DNA from 3 places in the Arthrobacter sp. SLBN-53 genome. Region 2 is predicted to be linked to each of the others. Evidence: riboswitches for the same ligand, from Rfam matches in the RefSeq annotation. Region 2 holds a riboswitch; each other region holds the start of a gene.
What was found. A riboswitch is a leader RNA that binds a small molecule or an ion and turns the genes downstream of it on or off. The one in region 2 is predicted to bind cobalamin.
Positions count from the first base shown of each region.

Region 1: linked by a shared signal. The riboswitch ahead of FBY28_RS05130 (ABC transporter substrate-binding protein) and the one ahead of FBY28_RS26220 (mycobacterial-type methylenetetrahydrofolate reductase) in region 2 are both predicted to bind cobalamin.
Region 3: linked by a shared signal. The riboswitch ahead of FBY28_RS25510 (methyltransferase domain-containing protein) and the one ahead of FBY28_RS26220 (mycobacterial-type methylenetetrahydrofolate reductase) in region 2 are both predicted to bind cobalamin.

Region 1 is NZ_VFNN01000001.1:1,074,039-1,081,215, reverse strand. Features, by position in the region: gene FBY28_RS05150 (transglutaminase family protein) at 1-89, shown strand, start outside; gene FBY28_RS05145 (ribonuclease Z) at 73-933, opposite strand; gene FBY28_RS05140 (CBS domain-containing protein) at 1,022-1,450, shown strand; gene FBY28_RS05135 (GNAT family N-acetyltransferase) at 1,459-2,067, shown strand; cobalamin riboswitch at 2,070-2,199, shown strand; gene FBY28_RS05130 (ABC transporter substrate-binding protein) at 2,240-3,268, shown strand; gene FBY28_RS05125 (ABC transporter substrate-binding protein) at 3,265-4,278, shown strand; gene FBY28_RS05120 (FecCD family ABC transporter permease) at 4,275-5,300, shown strand; gene FBY28_RS05115 (ABC transporter ATP-binding protein) at 5,329-6,084, shown strand; gene FBY28_RS05110 (LLM class flavin-dependent oxidoreductase) at 6,085-7,177, opposite strand, start outside.
Region 2 is NZ_VFNN01000001.1:3,293,728-3,300,904, reverse strand. Features, by position in the region: gene metE (5-methyltetrahydropteroyltriglutamate--homocysteine S-methyltransferase) at 1-542, shown strand, start outside; gene folP (dihydropteroate synthase) at 587-1,372, opposite strand; partial or broken gene FBY28_RS26220 (mycobacterial-type methylenetetrahydrofolate reductase) at 1,408-2,231, opposite strand; cobalamin riboswitch at 2,314-2,522, opposite strand; gene FBY28_RS15745 (pyruvate carboxylase) at 2,590-5,982, opposite strand; gene FBY28_RS15740 (bifunctional 2-methylcitrate synthase/citrate synthase) at 5,979-7,112, opposite strand; gene prpB (methylisocitrate lyase) at 7,109-7,177, opposite strand, start outside.
Region 3 is NZ_VFNN01000001.1:5,330,864-5,338,040, forward strand. Features, by position in the region: gene FBY28_RS25495 (bifunctional nitrate reductase/sulfite reductase flavoprotein subunit alpha) at 1-664, shown strand, start outside; gene FBY28_RS25500 (hypothetical protein) at 745-954, shown strand; gene FBY28_RS25505 (ABC transporter substrate-binding protein) at 962-1,969, opposite strand; gene FBY28_RS25510 (methyltransferase domain-containing protein) at 1,969-2,751, opposite strand; cobalamin riboswitch at 2,809-2,994, opposite strand; gene ilvD (dihydroxy-acid dehydratase) at 3,002-4,846, opposite strand; gene FBY28_RS25520 (helix-turn-helix transcriptional regulator) at 4,935-5,765, shown strand; tRNA gene FBY28_RS25525 (tRNA-Leu) at 5,815-5,900, opposite strand; gene FBY28_RS25530 (M20/M25/M40 family metallo-hydrolase) at 6,028-7,177, shown strand, end outside.

The DNA.
Region 1 (7,177 bases), 2.2 Mb from region 2:
ACGCCGACGTGACCCCGCTGAAGGGCATCTACTCGGGTGAGGGATCCACCGACCTCGACGTGGTCGTGGAGATCACCCGGCTGGCTTGACGCAGACGCCGGGGTGAACCTGCACCCGGTGCAGATCGTTGCCGAGTTCGATCTGTCGGTCGAAGGTGGTGGCTGCCAGCGCCCGCCACTGATCTTCGGTGCCCGGCGCCATGGCGGGCACGTAATGGGTCAGGATCAGGATGCCGACGCCGGCGCGCGCGGCGGTATCGGCGGCCTGTTCCACACTGGAGTGGTAGTCGCAGATGTCGCGCACCCGCTGCAGGGGCACCGCCTCGATCAGATCGCGACGAATCGCGGTGTGCACCAAAGCGCCTGCCCCGGAGGTCAGCGCATCAAGCGTGGCGCACGGCACCGTATCGCCGGCGAGCACCACCGAGGCGCCACCGTGATCGATGCGGAAGGCGATGGTCGGCGCGACCGGTCGGTGGTCGGTGGGCGCGACGCGCACCTGCACGCCGCCCTCATCCCACACCATCCCGTCGGTGTACTCGTGCACCTGCACCCGCGGTGGTCCGGTCAGATCGGCGTGGTGCTCCAGTCGGTAGGAGATGTCATGGCCGAACGCGGCCAGCATCGCCTTGACCACGTCGGCGGTGCCGGGCGGCCCGATGATGGGCAGCGGTGTGGGGTCGGGGTCGAAGGTGCCGATCCACCGGGTGATCAGGACATCGCCCAGATCGGCGATATGGTCGCTGTGTAGGTGGGTCAGCAACAGCGCGCTGAGCTGGGGCGCGCCGGAGCCCGCAGCGGCGAGTCTCTGCAGTACCCCGCGGCCGCAGTCGACGAGGAACGTCTGGTCCGCTGCGCGGATCAGGGTGGACGGGCCCGCCCGGTCCGGGTCGGGGATGGGGCTGCCGGTTCCCAACAGAGTCACCTCGATCATGGCCCACATATACCGCCGCAATCGTCCGCAGGTGGCAGATCCGACGTAGCCTGAATGTGGCGGAGGTCACATATCGCGGGAGGGCGTCATGCGGATAGCCGACGTACTGCGGAACAAGGGGTCGGCGGTGGCCACGATCGCACCGGAGACATCGGTGGCCGATCTGCTCGCGGGCCTGGTCGGGCGGAATATCGGCGCGATGGTGGTCGTCGGTCCGGACGGGCCGGTCGGCATCGTCTCCGAGCGCGATGTGGTGCGCCGTCTGCATGATCTGGGTCTGGATCTGCTGACCAGACCGGTCGGCGAGATCATGACCACGCATCTGGTGTTCTGTGCACCCGAGGACTCGGTCGACAGTCTGAGTGCGGCGATGACCCATCACCGGGTGCGGCACATCCCGGTGCTCCAGGACGGCCGGTTGGCCGGGATCGTGAGCATCGGGGACCTGCTCAAGAGCCGCATGCAGGAACTGGAGTCCAGCACGGAGTACTTGCAGGCGTACATCACGCAGGGCTGAATGGACGGGTGCGTGACCCACAGGTACGACCCGCCGCCCGTTCCGATGTCGACACCCTGGGCCGGGTGCTGGGCCGGGCGTTCTTCGACGATCCGGTGATGGCGTGGATGCTGCCCGACCCGCAGGCGCGTCGGCGCAAACTGCACAAGCTGTTCGCCGGACTGACCCGCCATCACCATCTGGCTCGCGGCGGGGTGGAGGTCGCCTGTGCGGAGTCCGGCATCGCGGCGGCGGCGCTGTGGGACCCGCCGGGTCAGTGGCGGCACACCGCGGCCGAGGAATTGCGTGCGGCGCCATCGATGCTGCTGACCTTCGGCGGTGCGGTGCGCCGCGGGATGCAGGTATCGGAGTTGATGAAGCGGTCGCACCCCGACGAGCCGCACTGGTATCTCGCCGTGATCGGCAGCGATCCGCAGGTACGTGGTGGCGGCTTCGGTCACGCGCTGATGCGGTCGCGGTTGGACCGTTGCGATGCCGAGTACGCGCCCGTCTACCTGGAGTCCAGCAACCCCGACAACATCGGTTACTACCAGCGCTTCGGCTTCGAGGTCACCGGAGAGATCACCCTGCGCGACGGGGGACCCGTCATGTACCCGATGTGGCGCAACCCGCGGTAAACCCGTCTGCGGTGCAAGCCGGTAGAGTTCGGTGCTGACCTGCAGGGGAATCCGGTGACAATCCGGAGCTGACGCGCAGCGGTGTGAGGCATGGCCTCGAGCCCGAATGCCTGCGGTCGTGCCACCGTCGACGGCTCCGCGTTTGGGCCCTGTACCGAAGGAAGTCACCGCCGTGCGGGTGATCGTCACGCTGCTCTGTCTTGTCCTCACCGTCACCGCCTGTGGCAGAGCGGAGGCGCCGGCTCCCGCACCCGCTGCCGCGGCCGTAGAAGCCGGCGGTACCAGCTATCCGCTGACGCTGCAGAACTGCGGCGTGCAGGTCACCTTCGAGCATGCGCCGCGACGCGCGGTGTCGCTGTATCAGGCCTCCACCGAGATCCTGCTCTCCCTCGGCCTGGCCGACCGGATGGCGGGCACCTCCACCTGGTTCGACCCGGTGCTGCCCGCGTTGGCCGCCGACAACGACCGGGTGCCCCGGATCGCCGACAACGACCCGAGCCTGGAGGCGGTGCTCGATCTGGAACCCGATCTCATCACCTCGGCGAGCGCCCATACGTTCACCCCTGCTGTCGTCGGTGAGCGCGCCCGCCTGGCCGAACTCGGCATCCCCACCTACCAGTCGCCATCGGTGTGCACCGACGCCATCGTCGACGGTGAGACGGTGACGCGTACCGCACCGCTGGAGATGGACACGCTGTTTCGTGAAATCACCGAGCTGGCACAGATTTTCGACGTCCAGGACCGTGGCGCGGAGCTGGTGAGCCGGCTCAGGCAGCGGCTCGACGACGCACCTCGGATCGCGGCGCGCGAGGCCACGGTGGCGTTCTGGTTCTCCGGGTTGCGCACCCCGTACCTGGCCGGCTGTTGTTCGGCGCCCGGGCTCTACGCCCGCGAGTTCGGCGCCACCAATGTATTCGCCGACGCCGCCGAGGACTGGCCCGAGATCAGCTGGGAGGCGCTGGCCGACCGCAACCCCGACGTGCTGGTGCTGGCCGATCTGAGCCGCAAACGCATCGACGGGGACGCCCTCGACACCAAGATTGCGTTCCTGGAGTCCAACCCCGTCACCCGGAACATGACGGCCGTTCAGCAGAAGCGCTACGTCGTGCTGACGGGCTCCGAACTCGACCCGGGTATCCGTCAGATCGACGCCGTGGAGAAACTCGCCGACGGTTTCGCGACGATCGGGGAACCGAAATGATCGTCCGCGCCGTGCTCGGCATCGCCGCCGTGTCGGCGCTGACCGCCTGCGGACAGTCGGCGGTCAGCGCCCGCAATGACGCCGCAAGCGCCGGTTATCCCATGACGGTGAGCAACTGCGGTCGCGATGTCGTCATTCCCGCGCCGCCGCAGCGCGCGGTCTCGCTGAACCAGGGGTCTACCGAGATCCTGCTGTCGCTCGGGCTCGCCGACCGCATGGTCGGCACCGCCACCTGGACAGATCCGGTCCGGGAGAATCTCGCCGCGGCCAACGCCACGGTTCCGAAACTGGCGGAGAACAAGCCATCGCTGGAGACGGTGCTCGACACCGAACCCGATTTCGTATCGGCATCCTTCGCCGGAACGCTCGGGCCCGGCGGCGTTGCCGACCGCGATCAGTTCGGGTCCCTCGGGGTGCCCACCTATGTGGCACCCAGTGATTGCGTGGGCAGGATGTCTGTGGACACCGACGGACCGCGTGACGAACCGTTCACCATGGCCGCCATCTACCAGGAGATCCGAGAGCTGGCACGCATTTTCGACGTCATCGAGCGTGGTGAGGAGCTGGTCGCCCAGTTGGAGCAGCGGATGCAGGCCAACCGGTTGCAGGTCGATGCCGATCTCGGGTACTGGTTCTCCGATATCCGAGCGCCGTATTTCGCCGGGTGCTGCGGCTCGCCGGGCGTCATCACCGACGCGGTCGGTGCGCGCAACATCTTCGTCGACACCACCGAGGAGTGGCCGCAGGTCAGCTGGGAGGTGATCGCCGAACGCGATCCCGACGTCCTGGTGCTCGCGGACCTGAGCCGGCGCACCATCGACGGTGACGCGCTGGATGCGAAGATCGCCTTCTTGGAGTCCAATCCGGTGACCTCGCGGCTGACCGCCGTGCAGCAGAAGCGCTACATCGTGGTCAACGGCGCCGACCTCAACCCGTCCATCCGCACCGTCGACGGCACCGAGAAGGTCGCCGACGGACTGCGCCGCTTCGGATACGCCGGCGCACGGTGACGCTGCGCACGCCCTCGTTGGCCGTCCTCTGGATACTGGGACTGGCGCTGCTGGTCGCCTCGGCGGCGGCGGCCATCACCATCGGCCCGGCGGCCCTGTCCGTCCGTGACGTCTATGGGATCGTCGCCGAACATCTTGGTGCCGGTCCCTCGGGCGCGACCAGGATCCAGGACGGCATCGTGTGGCAGCTGCGGTTGCCGCGGGTGCTGCTCGCCGCGGTATGCGGTGCGGGGCTGGCCCTGTGTGGTGCGATTCTGCAGTCGCTGCTGCGCAATCCGCTGGCCGATCCGTTCGTGCTCGGAGTGTCCTCGGGCGCCTCGACCGGCGCGGTGTTGATCGCGGTGCTCGGGGTCGGCGCGGGCGCGCTCACGCTCTCCGGTGGCGCATTCGTCGGAGCGGTGCTGTCCTTCGGGGTGGTGCTGCTGTTGGCGCATGCCGCGGGCGGCGGCACCGACCGGGTGGTGCTGGCCGGTGTTGCTGCCACGCAACTGTTCTCGGCGTTGACATCGTTCATCGTCTTGTCATCGGCCGACGCCGAGCAGACCCGGGGCGTGCTGTTCTGGTTGCTCGGTTCCCTTGCCGGGGTGTCCTGGACCGATGTCGCGGTCTGCGGTGTGGTGGTGGGCACCGGACTGGTGTGCTGTTTGGCCTACGCGCGGGCGCTGGACGCCTTCGCCTTCGGTGACGACGCCGCGGCCACCCTCGGGGTGTCGGTCCGGCAGGCCCGCATCGTGTTGCTGGTGATGACCGCGCTGATCACCGCCGCGCTGGTCAGCGCTGCCGGGGCGATCGGATTCGTCGGGTTGGTGTTACCGCACGCCGCCCGATTCGTGGTGGGGCCCGCGCATCTACGTCTGTTGCCGACGGTGGCCATCTTCGGCGCGGTGTTCATGGTGTGGGTCGACACGTTGGCCCGCACCGTGTTCGCGCCGCAGGAGCTACCCACCGGGGTGGTGACCGCGCTGTTGGGTGTGCCTGCGTTCGCGTTGATCCTGTTGCGCCGCCGGGGGATACCGGCATGAGCGCAGCTTGCAAGAGAATCGTCGACACATGAGCCTGCGCGCGGACCGGGTCGGCTGGACACGCTCGGGCCGAATGGTGCTCGACGGTGTCACCCTGAAGCCCGCGGCGGGCAGCACCGTGGGACTGCTCGGGCCGAACGGATCCGGTAAGTCCTCGCTGCTCAAGCTGCTCGCCGGGGTCGATCACCCCGACGACGGGGTGGTCGAACTCGATGGCCGTCCGATAGCCCGGATGTCGCGGCGCACCCTGGCCCGGCGAGTGGCGATGGTGGCCCAGCACGCCGAGACCGAGTTACACATCACGGTGCGTGATGTGGTGCGGCTGGGGCGGATCCCGTACACCGGCATGATCGGGACGGACACCGAGGGCACGGCGGTGGTGGACCGCGCGTTGGCAGCGACCGGGCTGACCGATATGACCGAACGGTTCTGGCAGACCCTGTCCGGCGGTGAGCGCCAGCGGGTCCAGATCGCCAGGGCGCTGGCCCAGGACCCGGACCACCTGCTGCTCGACGAGCCGACCAACCACCTCGACATCGCCCACCAGTTGGAGATCCTGGTGCTGGTCCGCCGGCTGGACATCACGACGGTCGTCGCGCTGCACGACCTCAATCTGGCGGCGATGTTCTGCGATCACATCGTGGTGCTGTCCGGCGGGATCGTCGTGGCGACGGGAATTCCCGCCGAGGTGCTTACCGAAGAGCTGATCGAGATGGTGTACGGGGTCCGATGCCGGGTCAGCGTCGAGGACGGGCTGCCGCATGTTCGGTTCGCGCTCGACTGATCAGGCGACCGGTTGGATCTCCCGATCGGCCAGCGAGTTGCCGGCGAAAGCGCCGCGGTAACGCGCGGCCGGATGGCTGTCGGGCAGCCGGTCACCCTTGCCGAGCAGCTTGTGGCGCAACGTACCCGACTTGTCGGTGCCGAGCAGGCCGCGCTCACGCAAGGTGGGGAACAGCCGGTCGGCCACCTCGCGGAACGATTGTGGAACCGTCGCGTGATAGACGTTGATCCCGTCCACACCGGCCTCCCGCCATTCTTCCAAGCGATCCGCGATCTCGGTGGGGGTGCCCACGACCCGGTTGGCGCCCTCCATCACCCATGCCATGTCGCGGATGGTGGGCTCCTCGTTGCCGGAAACCTCGGCGGCCCAGCGCTTGAAGCTCTGGATGCCGGTGAACTCACCGAGCTCACTGATCGGGGTATCCAGCGGCAGCCCGCCCGCGTCGATACCGGCATCGCCGAGTGCGTGCAAGGCGATGCCCTCCAGATCGAGGTAGCGCTTGAGTTCGTCGTTGCGTCGGATCGCGTCGGCATGGGTGTCGCCGATGACGAAGGACAGGCCTTGGGCAAAGGTGATGTCGTCGGGATCCCTGCCGTACTCGGCGGCCAGTGATCGGGTTTCGGTGGTCAGCTTGTAGGCATCCGCCGGTGAGGGGCTGCCGATGTAGACGCCCTCGGCATTACGTGCCGAGAACAGTTGGCCCGCGGGGGAGGAACCGGCCTGGAACAGCACCGGTGTGCGTTGCGGAGACGGTGAGGTGAAATGCGGTCCCTCGACGCGGTAGCGCGGTCCGACGTGGTTGATCCGGTGGATCTTCGCCGGGTCGGAATGCACGCTGCGCTGCTTGTCCTGTACCAGCGCGTCCTCGTCCCAGGAACCCTCCCAGAGTTTGTAGGCGACGTCGACGTATTCGTGGGCCCACTCGTAGCGCTCGTCGTGGGCGAGGGTGCCCTCGTGGCCGAAACTGCGAAACATGTTGGCGTTGAAGCTGGTCACGATGTTCCAGCCCAGCCGGCCCTCGGTGTAATGATCGAGTGAGGACATCCGCCTGGCGAAATTGAACGGGTGATCCTGGATGATCGAGCTGGTGAAC
Region 2 (7,177 bases):
CACAGGTCGCACTCGCCATCCGGGACGAGACGGTGGACCTGGAGAAAGCCGGTATCGCCATCATCCAGGTCGACGAGCCTGCGCTGCGGGAACTGCTCCCATTGCGCTCCAAGGAGAAACAGGATTACCTGGCGTGGTCGGTGGAGGCCTTCAGGTTGGCCACTGCGGGTGTGCGCGACGACACCCAGGTGCACACCCATCTGTGCTACTCGGAGTTCGGGGAAGTGATCGGCGCCATCGCCGACCTCGACGCCGACGTCACGTCCATCGAGGCCGCACGATCGCATATGGAGGTGCTCACCGATCTCAACGCGGTGGGCTTCAGCAATGGAGTGGGACCGGGTGTCTACGATATTCATTCCCCGCGGGTGCCGACCAAGCAGGAGATAATCGTGGCGCTACGTGAGGCGCTGGAAGCGGTTCCTGTGGAACGCCTTTGGGTAAACCCGGACTGCGGTTTGAAGACCCGCAGGACCGACGAGATCAGCGAGTCGCTCCGCAACATGGTCGAGGCCGCCAAGGTGGTGCGCGCAGAACGGTGACGACAGTCGTGCCCCGGAGTCCTTACGGGCTCCGGGGCACGGTCTCATTGAGCACTCAGGGGCACTGTAGGCGCTCGGGCTGTTCCAGCAAGTGCCTCGAGCACCGCGATGGTGTCGAGCGTCTCTGGGACGTCGTGGACCCGCACGGTGTCAACTCCGGCTGTCCACGCGGCGCCCAACACAGCAAGCGAGGCCGCCAACCGACCATCCGCACCGCGGCCGGTCAGCGCACCGAGAAAAGACTTGCGGCTCACCCCCAGTACGACGGGAAATGGCCCGCCGCACAGATCAGGTAGTCGGCGCAGCAATTCGAGGTTGTCGGCAACAGACTTGCCGAACCCGATTCCCGGATCCACCCACACCGGCCGGGCACCGGCTGTGAACGCCGATTCAGCCGTTCCCTGGACAAAGGCTCGCGCCTCGGCATTCACGTCGCCATACTCCGGGTAGCCTTCTGCCAGAACCGGAACCGTATGCGCGTGCATGCTCACATATCCGACACTCAGTCTCCCGGCGAGGTCGTACAGCTTGCCGGACACGTCGTTGATGATGCGGGCTCCGGCCCGGACCGCTTCCTCCGCGACCTCACGATTACGGGTATCGACAGACACCACACCGCAATGTGCGAGTTCGGCGACGATCGGCACCACCCGGTCGATCTCTTCGTCCACCGATACCGGAACGGCTCCGGGCCGAGTGGATTCTCCGCCGACGTCCACCGCCCAGGCTCCGTCGTCGAACATCATCAGACCGGCCTCCACCGCCGGATCGGCCGTATCGAATCTGCTTTGCGCCCAGAAGGAGTCGGGTGTCGCGTTGAGGATGCCCATGACCCGCATCGGCGTGTCGCGGTCACGTGCGCTCGTCACGGCGACCAGTACGCCAGCATCTCGGCGAACGTGTCGAACGCCGGACCGCTGATACCGTAGGGGGCCTCAAAGTGCACGCTCAGCGGAAATCCCAGGTCGGCAACACCGTCGATGACCTTCTCGTACAGATCCACGAGGAGCCGTCGTTTCGTATCCGGGTCACTGGTGGCCAGTTCTCGGACGAAAGCCTGCTCCCGCGCGACGGTCTCGTTACCTGCATCGCGGATCAACCAGTCGATCAGGCCGACCCGATCCTCTATCTTCGGCACGAATCCGAACGACAACAGGATCTCCGGTCGATGCGGGCTGGTTCGGGCGAAATCACGCAGGAATCCGGTGATCGCGTCGGAGTACAGCAGCTGCGTCATGCCGAATGTTGCGCCCTTGGCGCATTTGACGTCGAATCTGTCCTGCTCCGCCTCGCGGGTCGGGATCAGTATGGCCCCGCGGTGTGTGACGAGCTCGTCGAACTTCGCCAGCGCATCGGCCGGAGCCACGCCGTTGCCTCGTCATGGAAAGCAGTCACCTGGGTACAGAGTGCCCGAACGCCGTCGAGACCGGTGCGCAGATCCGTCCAGTAGTCGAGCACGTCCATCTTCGGCTGCATCTCGACGGGGCGATCACCGTCCTCTTCGATCATCCCGGGGATCATGATGTGACCGATTCGCCCGGAAATCCCCGAATTTGCGGCCAGGGCCACAATCTTGTGAGCTTCATCTCGGACGTGGTCGGGCCCACGATCCAGATTCGGTGGCACCAACTCCAGAGCGATGGTGTTCAACGGCACGACGGTCGTCCTTCGATGCGACGGGAAGCTCATCGCCTGAGGAAGACGACCGACGCAGCAGCAGTCGCTGTTCGGACATCCGCCCATTCCGCGAGGCGATGCGCCGCCGGGCGCGGCGCGCCCGGCGCAGCTGGCAGGTCTTCGGACTCGCAGGCTCGCATCCGCTCGATGCACCTAGTGGCCGTGGCTTCCCGGTGTGTGACACCAGTGCCTGTTACGGCGTTCGTTCCTACATACCGCTGCGGGACAGTCCCGGATTCTCACCGGGTTCCCTCTCGCACCGCACCTGAGTCAGCATGCGGGGCTCGATGCCGTGATAGAGATTCACAGCAAACCAGTTGCATCGGTCAGCCTACATCGCCAGGGCTCGGCGTTCCGGCCACTGGGCCGGTCACGAGATCACGACCAGGAGGTCGCCGCCCTCGACTTGGGCGGTGCCGGTGACGGCGATGCGGGTCACGGTGCCGGCCTTGGGTGCGGTGATGGCAGCTTCCATCTTCATGGCTTCGATGGTGGCGATGGTCTGTCCGGCCTGCACGGTGTCACCGGCGTCCACGCCGATGGTGACGACCCCGGCGAACGGGGCGGCGATGTGGTCGGGGTTGGTCTTGTCGGCCTTTTCGGCCGCGGCGACCTCGCTGGCGATGCTGCGGTCCCGGACCAGGGTGGGGCGCAGCTGCCCGTTGAGGATGGCCAGCACGGTACGCATCCCACGCTCGTCGGCCTCGGAGACAGCCTCCAGGCCGATCAGCAGTTCCACCCCCGGTTCGAGTTGCACACGGTGTTCCTCGCCCTGGCGCAACCCGTAGAAGAACTGGTTGGCCGAGAGCATCGAGGTGTCGCCGTACTGGTCGCGGTGGGCCTGAAACTCCTTGGTGGGACCGGGGAACAGCAACCGATTCAACGTCTCCTGACGGGAACGCCCACCGACCGACAGCGCCGCCTCATCCTCTGCAGAGAGCGGGGTTTCGGGTTTGGCGTCGGCGCGGCCCTGTAATGCCTTGCTGCGCCACGGTTCCGGCCAACCACCGGCCGGATCACCCAACTCACCACGCAGGAACCCGATCACACTGTCGGGAATGTCATAGCGATCCGGATCGGCGGCGAACTCATCGGCATCAGCACCGGCACCCACCAACGCCAACGCCAGATCCCCCACCACCTTGCTCGACGGAGTCACCTTGACCAACCGGCCCAACACCCGATCCGCCCCGGCGTAGGCGTCCTCGATCTCCTCGAACCGATCCCCCAACCCCAACGCCACGGCCTGGGTCCGCAGATTGCTCAGCTGCCCACCGGGGATCTCATGGGTGTACACCCGCCCCGTCGGCGCCGGCAGACCGGCCTCAAACGGGCTGTAGACCTTGCGCAACGCCTCCCAGTACGGCTCCAGATCACACACCGCCGTGAGGTCCAGACCGGTATCGCGGTCGGTATGCGCGGTGGCGGCCACGATCGCCGACAGTGCGGGCTGGCTCGTGGTGCCCGCCAACGGCGCCGAGGCCCCATCCACCGCCGAAGCGCCCGCGGTCCAGGCCGCCAGATAGGTCGCCAACTGCCCACCGGGAGTGTCATGGGTGTGCACATGCACCGGCAGATCGAACCGCTCGGTCAGCGCACCCACGAGCTTCGTGGCGGCCTGCGGGCGCAACAACCCGGCCATGTCCTTGATCGCCAACACATGCGCCCCGGCCGCCACGATCTGCTCGGCCAAGCGCAAGTAGTAATCCAGGGTGTAGAGGTCCTCGGCAGGGTTGCTGAGGTCCCCGGTGTAGGACATCGCCACCTCGGCCACCGCCGACCCGGTCGCGCGCACCGCATCGATGGCCGGGCGCATCGAGTCCACATTGTTCAACGCATCGAAAATCCGGAAAATATCGACACCGGTCGCGGTCGCCTCATCGACAAAGGCCTCGGTGACCAGCTCCGGATACGGGGTGTAGCCCACGGTGTTACGCCCGCGCAGCAGCATCTGCAAACAGATGTTGGGCATCGCCTCCCGCAACGCGGCAAGGCGCTCCCACGGGTCTTCCTTCAGAAAGCGCAGCGCCACATCATAAGTCGCGCCACCCCAACACTCCACCGACAACAACTGCGGGGTCAACCGGGCCACATACGGCGCCACCAACAACAACCCGTTGGAGCGCACCCGGGTCGCCAACAACGACTGATGCGCATCGCGGAACGTCGTATCGGTCACCCCGAGGGCCGGGGAATCCTTGAGCCACTGCGCAAATCCCTGCGGCCCGAGCTCCACCAACTTCTGCTTGGACCCCGCAGGCGGGGCCACCGACAGGTCGCACGGGGGCAGCTTGTCGGCGGCATACACCGGTGACGGGCGCGCCCCGTTGGGCTTGTTCACCGTCACATCGGCCAGATAGTTCAGGATCTTGGTGCCACGATCGGCCGGGGTGTGCGAGGTCAACAGCTGCGGGCGCTCATCGATGAACGATGTCGTCACCCGGCCCGCCCGGAAATCCGGATCATCGATCACCGCGAGCAGGAACGGGATGTTGGTGGTCACACCGCGGATCCGGAACTCCGCCAACGCACGACGCGCCCGCGCGGCGGCCATACCGAAATCCCGACCGCGACAGGTCAACTTCACCAACATCGAATCGAAATGCGCGCTGATCTCCGCACCGGTGTGCGTGCCACCATCCAACCGGATACCCGCACCACCCGGAGAGCGGTAGGCCGTGATACGCCCGGTATCGGGACGAAACCCGTTGGCCGGATCCTCAGTGGTGATGCGGCACTGCAACGAGAAGCCGCGCGCACCCGCATCCAGAATCTTGTCCTGACTCAACCCCAGATCGGCCAGGGTCTCCCCCGCAGCGATCCGCAACTGCGAGGACACCAAATCCACATCGGTGATCTCCTCGGTCACCGTGTGCTCCACCTGAATCCGCGGATTGCACTCGATGAACACATGATGACCGCGCTCGTCGAGCAGAAACTCGATGGTCCCCGCACAGAAGTAATCGATGTGCCGTGCCAATGCCACCGCATCGGCACAGATCTTCTCCCGCACCGCCGGATCCAGATTCGGGGCCGGGGCCAACTCGATGACCTTCTGATGGCGACGCTGCAAACTGCAGTCCCGCTCGAACAGATGGATCACATTGCCATCACCATCGGCGAGGATCTGCACCTCGATATGGCGCGGGTTGATCACCGCCTGCTCCAGATAGACCCGACCGTCCCCGAACGCCGACTCCGCCTCCCGCGACGCCGCCTCGATCGCCTCACGCAACCCCGACGACTCCTCGACGCGGCGCATCCCGCGACCACCACCACCGGAGACCGCCTTGACGAACAGCGGAAACGTCATCGAGGCCGCTGCAGCCAACAGATCCTCCACCGAATCCGAAGGCTCCGAGGACGCCAACACGGGCAGACCGGCCTCCCGCGCCGCCGCGATCGCCCGCGCCTTATTGCCCGTCAACTCCAACACCTCGGCCGACGGGCCCACGAACGTGATCCCGGCCTCCACACACGCCCGCGCCAACTCCGGGTTCTCCGACATGAACCCATACCCCGGATACACCGCATCCGCACCGGCATGCTGGGCCACCCGGATGATCTCCGGCACCGACAGATACGCCCGGACCGGATGCCCCTCATCCCCGATCTGATACGACTCATCAGCCTTCAGCCGATGCAACGAATTGCGATCCTCGAACGGGTACACCGCAACGGTGGCGATGTTCATCTCGGTTGCTGCACGGAACGCGCGGATGGCGATCTCGCCGCGATTCGCGACCAGTACCTTCGATATCACCGGCGACGTTCCAACGGTCGCTGGGCGGTCCCGACGTACTCACTCAACGGCCGAATGAGAGCGTTTGACGCGGTTTGCTCCATGATATGGGCCGTCCATCCGGTGATCCGACTCATCACGAAAATCGGTGTGAAACAACCGATGTCGAAACCCATCAGGTGGTACGCCGGCCCGGTCGGGAAGTCCAGGTTCGGCTTGATACCGGTGGCGGCGGCCATATCGGCCTCCAGCACGTTGTAGATGTCCAACCATTTCTGCCCGTCCCGGACGGCGGCGACCCGGATCAGCGACTCCTTCATGGTCGGCACGCGTGAGTCACCGTTCTTGTAGACCCGGTGGCCGAAACCCATCACCTTGTCCTTGCGGGACAGCTTGCCGTGCAACCATGCCGATGCGTTGTCGGCAGAGCCGATCTCCAGCATGTCGTGCATCACGGCCTCATTGGCGCCGCCGTGCAGCGGACCCTTCAGCGCACCGATGGCCGCGGTCACCGCGCTGTAGATATCAGACTGCGTGGAGGTGACGACCCTGCTCGCGAACGTGGAGGCGTTGAAGCTGTGTTCGGCGTAGAGCACCATCGATGCTTCGAAGGCGTCCACGATGGCCATTTCCGGGACGTCCCCGAAGCACATGTGCAAGAAATTCTGTGAGTAGCTCATGTGACTGTGCGGGGCGATCGGGTCGAGACCGCGACGCCGACGCATGTCCGCGGCCACGATCGTCGGCAGCACGGCCAGCATGCGCAGCGACTTGTCGTAGTTGGCCCTCGGACTGCTGTCATCCTCATCGGGGTCCTGGGCGCCCATGTAACTGATCAACGTGCGCACGACGTCCATCGGGTGGCAGGTGTCGGGCAGCTTGGAGAGCAAGGACTGCATACTGCGGTCCATCCGTCGGGCAGCACGCTCACGCTGAGTGAACAGAGCCAGCTCCTGGTCTCCTGGCAGCTCGCCGTGCCACAGCAGGTAGGCGACCTCTTCGAAGGAACACATGGCAGCCAGATCCTGCACCGCGTAACCGCGATAGGTCAGCGAATTGGTCTCCGGGACAACCTTGGAGATCGCCGTCGTGTCCACGACGACGCCGGCCAGCCCCTTGAAGATGCGCGGACTGTCTTCGACAGCGCTCACGGTGCCACCCCCTGAAGTGCGAAGTTGTAGATGTCGGAGTCGAATTCGTTGTATTCGGCGTAATG
Region 3 (7,177 bases), 2.0 Mb from region 2:
GGACGCCCTCGTCCGGCTCACACCGCGGCAGTACTCCATCTCGTCGAGTCCGTTGGTGAGCCCACACGAGGTGCAGCTGACGGTGTCGGTGCTGCGCTACCGCACCGGCCGTGGCATCGCGCGCGGTGGCGTCGCCTCGACATTCCTGGCCGACCGGGCGCAGGCCGCGCCGGTGTTCGTGCAGCGTTCACCGAACTTCCGCCCGCCCGAGGACTCGGCAACGCCGATGATCATGGTCGGCCCGGGCACCGGGATCGCACCGTTCCGGGCGTTCCTGCAGGAGCGTCGCGCACAAGGCCACCGCGGCCGTAACTGGTTGTTCTTCGGTGATCAGCACCGCGACCAGAACTTCTACTACCGCGACGAGGTGCAGGCCATGGTCGACGACGGCTTCCTCAGCAGGCTGGACCTCGCCTTCTCGCGCGACCAGTCACGGCGGGTGTACGTCCAGCACAAGATGACCGAACGCGGTGCCGACCTGTGGCGCTGGCTGCAGGACGGTGCGCATTTCTACGTCTGCGGTGACGCGACCCGAATGGCCGCCGATGTCGATGCGGCGCTGCTGGCGATCATCCGCAAGCACGGATCGCTGTCCGTCGAGGCCGCCAATGACTACAAGAAGGAGCTTGTCGCCACCAAGCGATACGTCCGTGACGTGTATTGATCGATCACCGTGAATAAAAATCCACTCACGGTCGTTGCATCTCACGTACGAACCAGAACTTGGATCAGGAGACACGCAACATGAGTTGGCAGACCGGTGACTTTGTGACCGCCAGCCGCGAGATCGACGAGATGGATGTTCAGACGGTGCCTGAAGGTGCCGTCGGCACGGTGGCCGAGACCACGGTCTTCGGCAAGCCCAAGGTGGTCTGCTTCACCGTCCCCACGGTGTGGGGGCCCAAGCGCGCCTGTGTGCACGTGCACCGCGGCGATGTGGAATTGGCCGGCTGACGCCCGCTCAGCTGTCCTGACGCAGGGCGTCGGCGATGAGCTCGACGGCGTCGACATTGCGCAGTGATGGGTCCAACGCCGTGCCGGGCACCACGACATAACGTTGTTCGCGGACGGCGGTGAGCTGACGTGCCAACGGATCGTTTTCCAGGAATTCGATCTTGGCGGCCGCGGTATCACCGTCGTCACCGCGTGTCAGGTCGGCCAGCACCAGCACGTCGGGATCGCGGTCCAGAATCGCCTCCCACGAGGTTTCCGGCCACAGCTGACGGCTGTCGGCGAACGCGTTTCGCGCGCCCACGGCATCGGTGATAATCCCGGGGGCGCCGCAGCACCCGGCGATATAAGGCGCCCGGGTGGCCGAGTACCAGTACATCAGGCTGGTGTCGGAGGTGTTCAGGTCGGCGGTCGCGGACCGTACTCGATCCTTCAACGACGCCACGAGTCGGTCCGCATCGCCATCGGCCCCGAATATCCGCGCGATATCCCCGATTTCGGTATAGATGTCCTCGAAGGTCAAGGCGCGGTGCTGTTCTGCCTGCTGCCCGCTGCACTCGCTCGCCGACAGGTAGGTGGGAATGCCCAGGTCGGCAAAGCGTTCGCGCGACGCGATGCCCTGGTCGGAGAACGTGTAGGCGAATGTGGCGTAGACGAAGTCGGGTTCGGTGTCCAGAACGGTTTCCAGCGAGGGGAAATCGGCGCTCAGTTCGGGGACCTTCGCGTTGGCCTCGGCGAGGTGCGCCGGCACGGGTTCGTTCCACGATGCGGTGCCGACCATCCGATCGGCCAAGCCGAGAGTGAGCATCAGCTCGGTGGCGGGTTGATTGACCGAGATGGCGCGTGCGGGCGCGGCTTCCATTTCGACGTCGATGCCGCAGTTCTTCAGTACGACCGGGAATCCCGCGCCGGCGGTCGGCGTCGCCGAGGTGCCGACCGGGTCGGGAATCCGGGTGCCGCATCCCGAGACCAACATCGACACCGCGCCCAGAGCGCCGATGACGCGCTGCCACGACATCACTTGACCCCCATGACCACGTAGTCATCGAGCAGTTGCCAGACCGTGCCCACCTCGGAGAATCCGGCCTGTGCCAAGGCGGCGAGATGGAAGTCCACCGCGGTGGTGGGCGGCGGATTTCGGTGCGCGAACCGCTGATCGCGCAGTATCGCGAGGTCGGCAACCCCGTCGCGGGCCGTCGCCGCGGCCCACCACTGATCCCAGGTAGGCGATCCCGCGACGTGTGCGCGCGCCTGGGTGCCGGCGTCGTGGGCGGCGGCCAGCCTGCCAAGGGTCGGCTGGCGCCCGTCGAACCGGAAGTGGTCGCCGTTGAGCAGGATGCCGTTGTCGGAGAGCATTTCTGCCGCGGCGGTGTACACGCCCAACAAGGTCTGCGGGTCCAGCCAGTGCAGCGCGGTGGTGGAGACGAATGCCGATATCGGCGTTCCTGCCGTTGCCGCTGCCACCGCATCCGGCCAGGTGTCCTCGGCAAGGTCTGCCTCGACCACACCGAACCTGTCATGGGCGCCGAGCGTTCGGGTGGCCAGGTCGAGCAGCAGGGGGTCGAAATCGAGGGCGATCACCCGGGCACCGGGAAGTGCGTTGAGGATGCGGGCGCTCAGCGATCCCGGCCCGCAGGCGAGATCGACGACCACGGGTTCGTCACCGCAGGCCAGTCCGATGACGTCGGTGATGGCGCGAAAGCGGGATTCACGGCCCGCGATATAGGCCGATTGTTGGTCGTCCCACGCCTGTACGAGGGAGTCTGAATCGATGAGATCGGCGGGCTGAGATGCGGACATGAGGGATTCCTTCGGCATCTGGGGCCTGATCAGCGAGACCCGGTGACAAGCCGCGACACACCGTCGCGGATGCCAGCAGGTATTCGGACTCGGGGGTCGTCCTCGGCGGGCCGCCTTCCCAGGAGCATGCACTCCCAGTGGCATGTGGCCCGCCTCGTCATCCCCTCACCGCTGCGCGTCAGTCCCGGATTCACACCGGGTTCCCTACTCCCTGCGGAGGTGACTGGCCCGCACAGGCTAGCAGGGTGAACTACACCGCATCGATGTCTCGGGCCGCACCCTTGTCTGCCGAGAGCGCCAACGCGGCGTACGCACGCAACGCCGCCGACACCGTGCGCCGCCGATCCCTGGGCCGGTATCCGCCGGCGGCCTCCAGGGCCGCGCGTCGACGCTCCAGTTCCTCGCCTGGCACCTCGACCTCGATGCTGCGGCGCGGGATGTCGATGGTGATCAGGTCACCGTCGGCCACCAACGCGATGGTGCCGCCGGCGGCCGCCTCGGGGGAGACGTGGCCGATGGACAGACCCGACGTACCGCCGGAGAACCGACCGTCGGTGATCAGCGCGCACTGCGCGCCCAGCCCGCGGCCCTTCAAATAGGCAGTCGGATAGAGCATTTCCTGCATGCCCGGCCCGCCCCTTGGTCCCTCGTAACGGATCACCACCACATCGCCGGGTTGCACCCGGCCGGACAGGATGGCATCCACCGCGTCCTCCTGCGATTCCAGCACCACGGCCGGACCGGAGAACGTCCAGATGGATTCGTCGACGCCCGCGGTCTTGACGATGCAGCCGTCCACCGACAGGTTGCCGCGCAGTACCGCCAGCCCGCCGTCGGCGGAATAGGCGTGGGCCACATCGCGGATGCAGCCGTTCTCGGCGTCGGTGTCCAGGCTGTCCCACCGCTCGGACTGCGAGAAGGCCGATGCCGACCGCACACACCCCGGTGCGGCGTGGAACAGTTCGACGGCCTCGGCCGACGGCGACCCGCCGCGGATATCCCACGCGCGCAGCCATTCCGCCATCGAGCCGGAGTGCACGGTGTGCACCGTCTCGTGCAGATGACCGCCGCGCCACAGCTCGCCGAGGATGGCCGGGATACCGCCGGCGCGGTGCACATCCTCCATCAGGTAGTGACCATTGGGGGCCACCTTGCACAGGCACGGGATCAGCCGGCTGCGCTTCTCGATGTCTTCCAGGGTGTAATCCAGCTCGGCCTCCCGGGCGGCGGCCAGCAGGTGCAGCACGGTGTTGGTCGACCCGCCCATCGCGATATCGAGTGCCATGGCGTTGTCGAATGCATCGCGGGTGGCGATGTTGCGGGGCAGGACCGAGGCGTCATCATCGTCGTAGTAGGCCCGCACGATGTCCATCACCGTGCTACCCGCCTTTTCGTAGAGGGCGCGCCGCGCGGTGTGGGTCGCCAGCACCGAACCGTTGCCGGGCAGGGCCAGCCCGAGTGCCTCGGTGAGGCAGTTCATCGAGTTGGCGGTGAACATGCCCGAGCACGAGCCGCAGGTCGGGCAGGCGGCCTCCTCGATCCGCGAGATGTCGTCATCGGAGACGTCGGTGTTCACCGCATCGGCGATGGCCGACACCAGATTGAGCCGGGTCTTGACGGTGCCGTCGACGAGAACGGCGGTGCCACCCTCCATCGGGCCGCCGGAGACGAAGACGGTCGGGATGTTCAGGCGCAGTGCGGCCATCAGCATGCCGGGAGTGATCTTGTCGCAGTTCGAGATACACACCAACGCGTCCGCACAGTGCGCGTTGACCATGTACTCCACCGAGTCGGCGATGAGTTCGCGGGACGGCAGCGAGTACAGCATTCCGCCGTGGCCCATCGCGATGCCATCGTCGACGGCGATGGTGTTGAACTCGCGCGGCACACCACCGGCGGCCGAGATGGCCTCGGAGACGATGCGGCCGACGGGCTGCAGGTGCGTGTGCCCGGGCACGAACTCGGTGAAGCTGTTGGCCACCGCGACGATGGGCTTGCCGATATCGGAGCCGGCGACTCCGGCGGCCCGCAACAGCGAGCGTGCTCCCGCCATGTTGCGACCGTGGGTGACCGTGCGGGACCGCAGTTCTGCCATAACACACAGCGTGGCAGCAAGGGCGTCTACGTGGGTAGACGGTCCTCATACTAGTATTGGCACTACTACCATGGCATACCATTTCAGGATGGACACACGCGGCAGGCAGCGCCGGGCGTTGGGGGAGTTCCTGCGGGCTCGCCGGGAGGCCGCCGCCCGCGCCGACCTGGGCTATGCCCCGATGCCGCGGATGCGGACCAGCGGCCTGCGCCGTGAGGAGGTCGCTCTGGCGGCCGGGGTGAGCGTCACCTGGTACACGTGGCTGGAGCAGGGCCGCGAGATCAACCCGTCGCGCCAGGTTCTCGATGCGGTCAGCACCGCCCTGCGGCTGACCCCGGCCGAACGTGACTACGTGCGCAGCCTCGGCGGCCATGCCCCGGAGCCGATTCCGGCGGACGTGCCGACGCCGCCGCATGTGCAGCGCTTCCTGGACGCACTGGGCGGGTACCCGGCGTTCGCGATCGGGCCGTTCTGGGATATCACCGCGTGGAACAGGGCCTACGCCGCGCTGTATCCGAACATCGCGGTGACCGCCGAGGCCGACCGTAACCTGCTCTGGCTGATGTTCATGGACCCCGCGATCCGGGAGTTGTTGCCGGACTGGGAAAACGACAGCAGCCGCTTCCTGGCCGAGTTCCGGGCCGAGGCGGGATCACGGGCGGGCGAACCGGCCCACTCGACGTTGGTCGACCGGCTTCGCGCGGCCAGTGAGCATTTCGAGTCGCAGTGGCGCCGGCGCAGCGTGCAGCGGTTCACCTCGCGGGAGCGGCGTTTCTTCCGCGCCGGGATCGGGGAGATGCGCCTGGAACACCATCAGTTGGCGCCGGTGGATGTGCCGAACATCCAGATCGTGGCGTACCTGCCGGTGCCCGACAGTGGGGCGGCCGAACGGCTGGCCGCGCTGGTGGCTGGCGCCTGATGAATAGATACGGCCCCGGTTGAGCAACCGGGGCCGTATCGAGAAACTGTGTCCGAGGGGGGACTTGAACCCCCACGCCCGTTAATAGGGCACTAGCACCTCAAGCTAGCGCGTCTGCCATTCCGCCACTCGGACATTTCTCCGCGCCGTCGGCGAGGAGCGACTAAGGCTAACGGATAGGGGCGGTCGGACCCAAACCAGCCCGTCGGCGCCGGTGCGCCACCCTGTCCGGGCGGGCACCGGCGATGGTACGAATGGGGTTGTGACCGTCCAGCCCAGCGCCGCCGACGAGGTGGTCGACCTCGTCAGCACCCTCATCCGTTTCGACACCTCCAACACCGGAGATCCGGCGACCACGCGGGGCGAGGCGGATTGCGCGCAGTGGGTGGGCGACCGCCTCCGCGAGGTCGGCTACACCACCGAGTACGTCGAGGCCGCCCCCGGCCGCGGCAACCTGTTCGCCCGGTTGCCGGGTGCGGACCGCTCGCGCGGCGCCCTGCTGATCCACGGCCATCTGGACGTCGTGCCCGCCGAGCCGGCCGACTGGAGCGTGCACCCGTTCTCGGGAGCGGTGAAGGACGGCTATGTCTGGGGCCGCGGCGCGGTCGACATGAAAGACATGGTCGGCATGATGATCGCCGTCGCACGCCACTTCAAACGCGCGGGCATCGTGCCCCCGCGTGATCTGATCTTCGCCTTTGTCTCCGACGAGGAGCACGGTGGCACCTACGGTGCCCAGTGGCTCGTCGACAACCGGCCCGATCTGTTCGACGGCGTCACCGAGGCGATCGGTGAGGTCGGTGGCTTCTCGCTGACCGTGCCCTCGCGGCACGGCGGCGAGCGCAGGCTCTATCTGGTGGAGACCGCCGAGAAGGGCATCGCCTGGATGCGGCTCTCGGCGCGGGGCCGCGCCGGGCACGGCTCGATGGTGCACCAGGACAACGCCGTCACCGCGGTCGCCGTAGCCGTCGCCAAGCTCGGCAGGCACCAGTTCCCGCTGGTGCTCACCGAACCGGTCGCACAGTTCCTGGCGGCGGTCGCCGAGGAGACCGGCTACGAATTCGACATCGACTCACCCGATCTCGACGGCACCATCGCCAAACTCGGTGATATTGCCCGCATCGTCGGTGCCACGCTGCGCGATACCGCCAACCCGACGATGCTCAAGGCCGGCTACAAGGCGAACGTGATCCCGGCGACCGCCGAGGCCGTCATCGACTGCCGGGTGCTGCCCGGGCGCCGGGAGGCCTTCGAACGCGAGGTCGACGAGCTCATCGGCCCCGACGTGGTGCGCACCTGGGAACGCGATCTGCCGTCCGTGGAGACCACCTTCGACGGTGATCTCGTCGATGCGATGAACGCCGCGCTGCTGGCCATCGATCCCGAAGCGCGGATCGTGCCGTACATGCTCT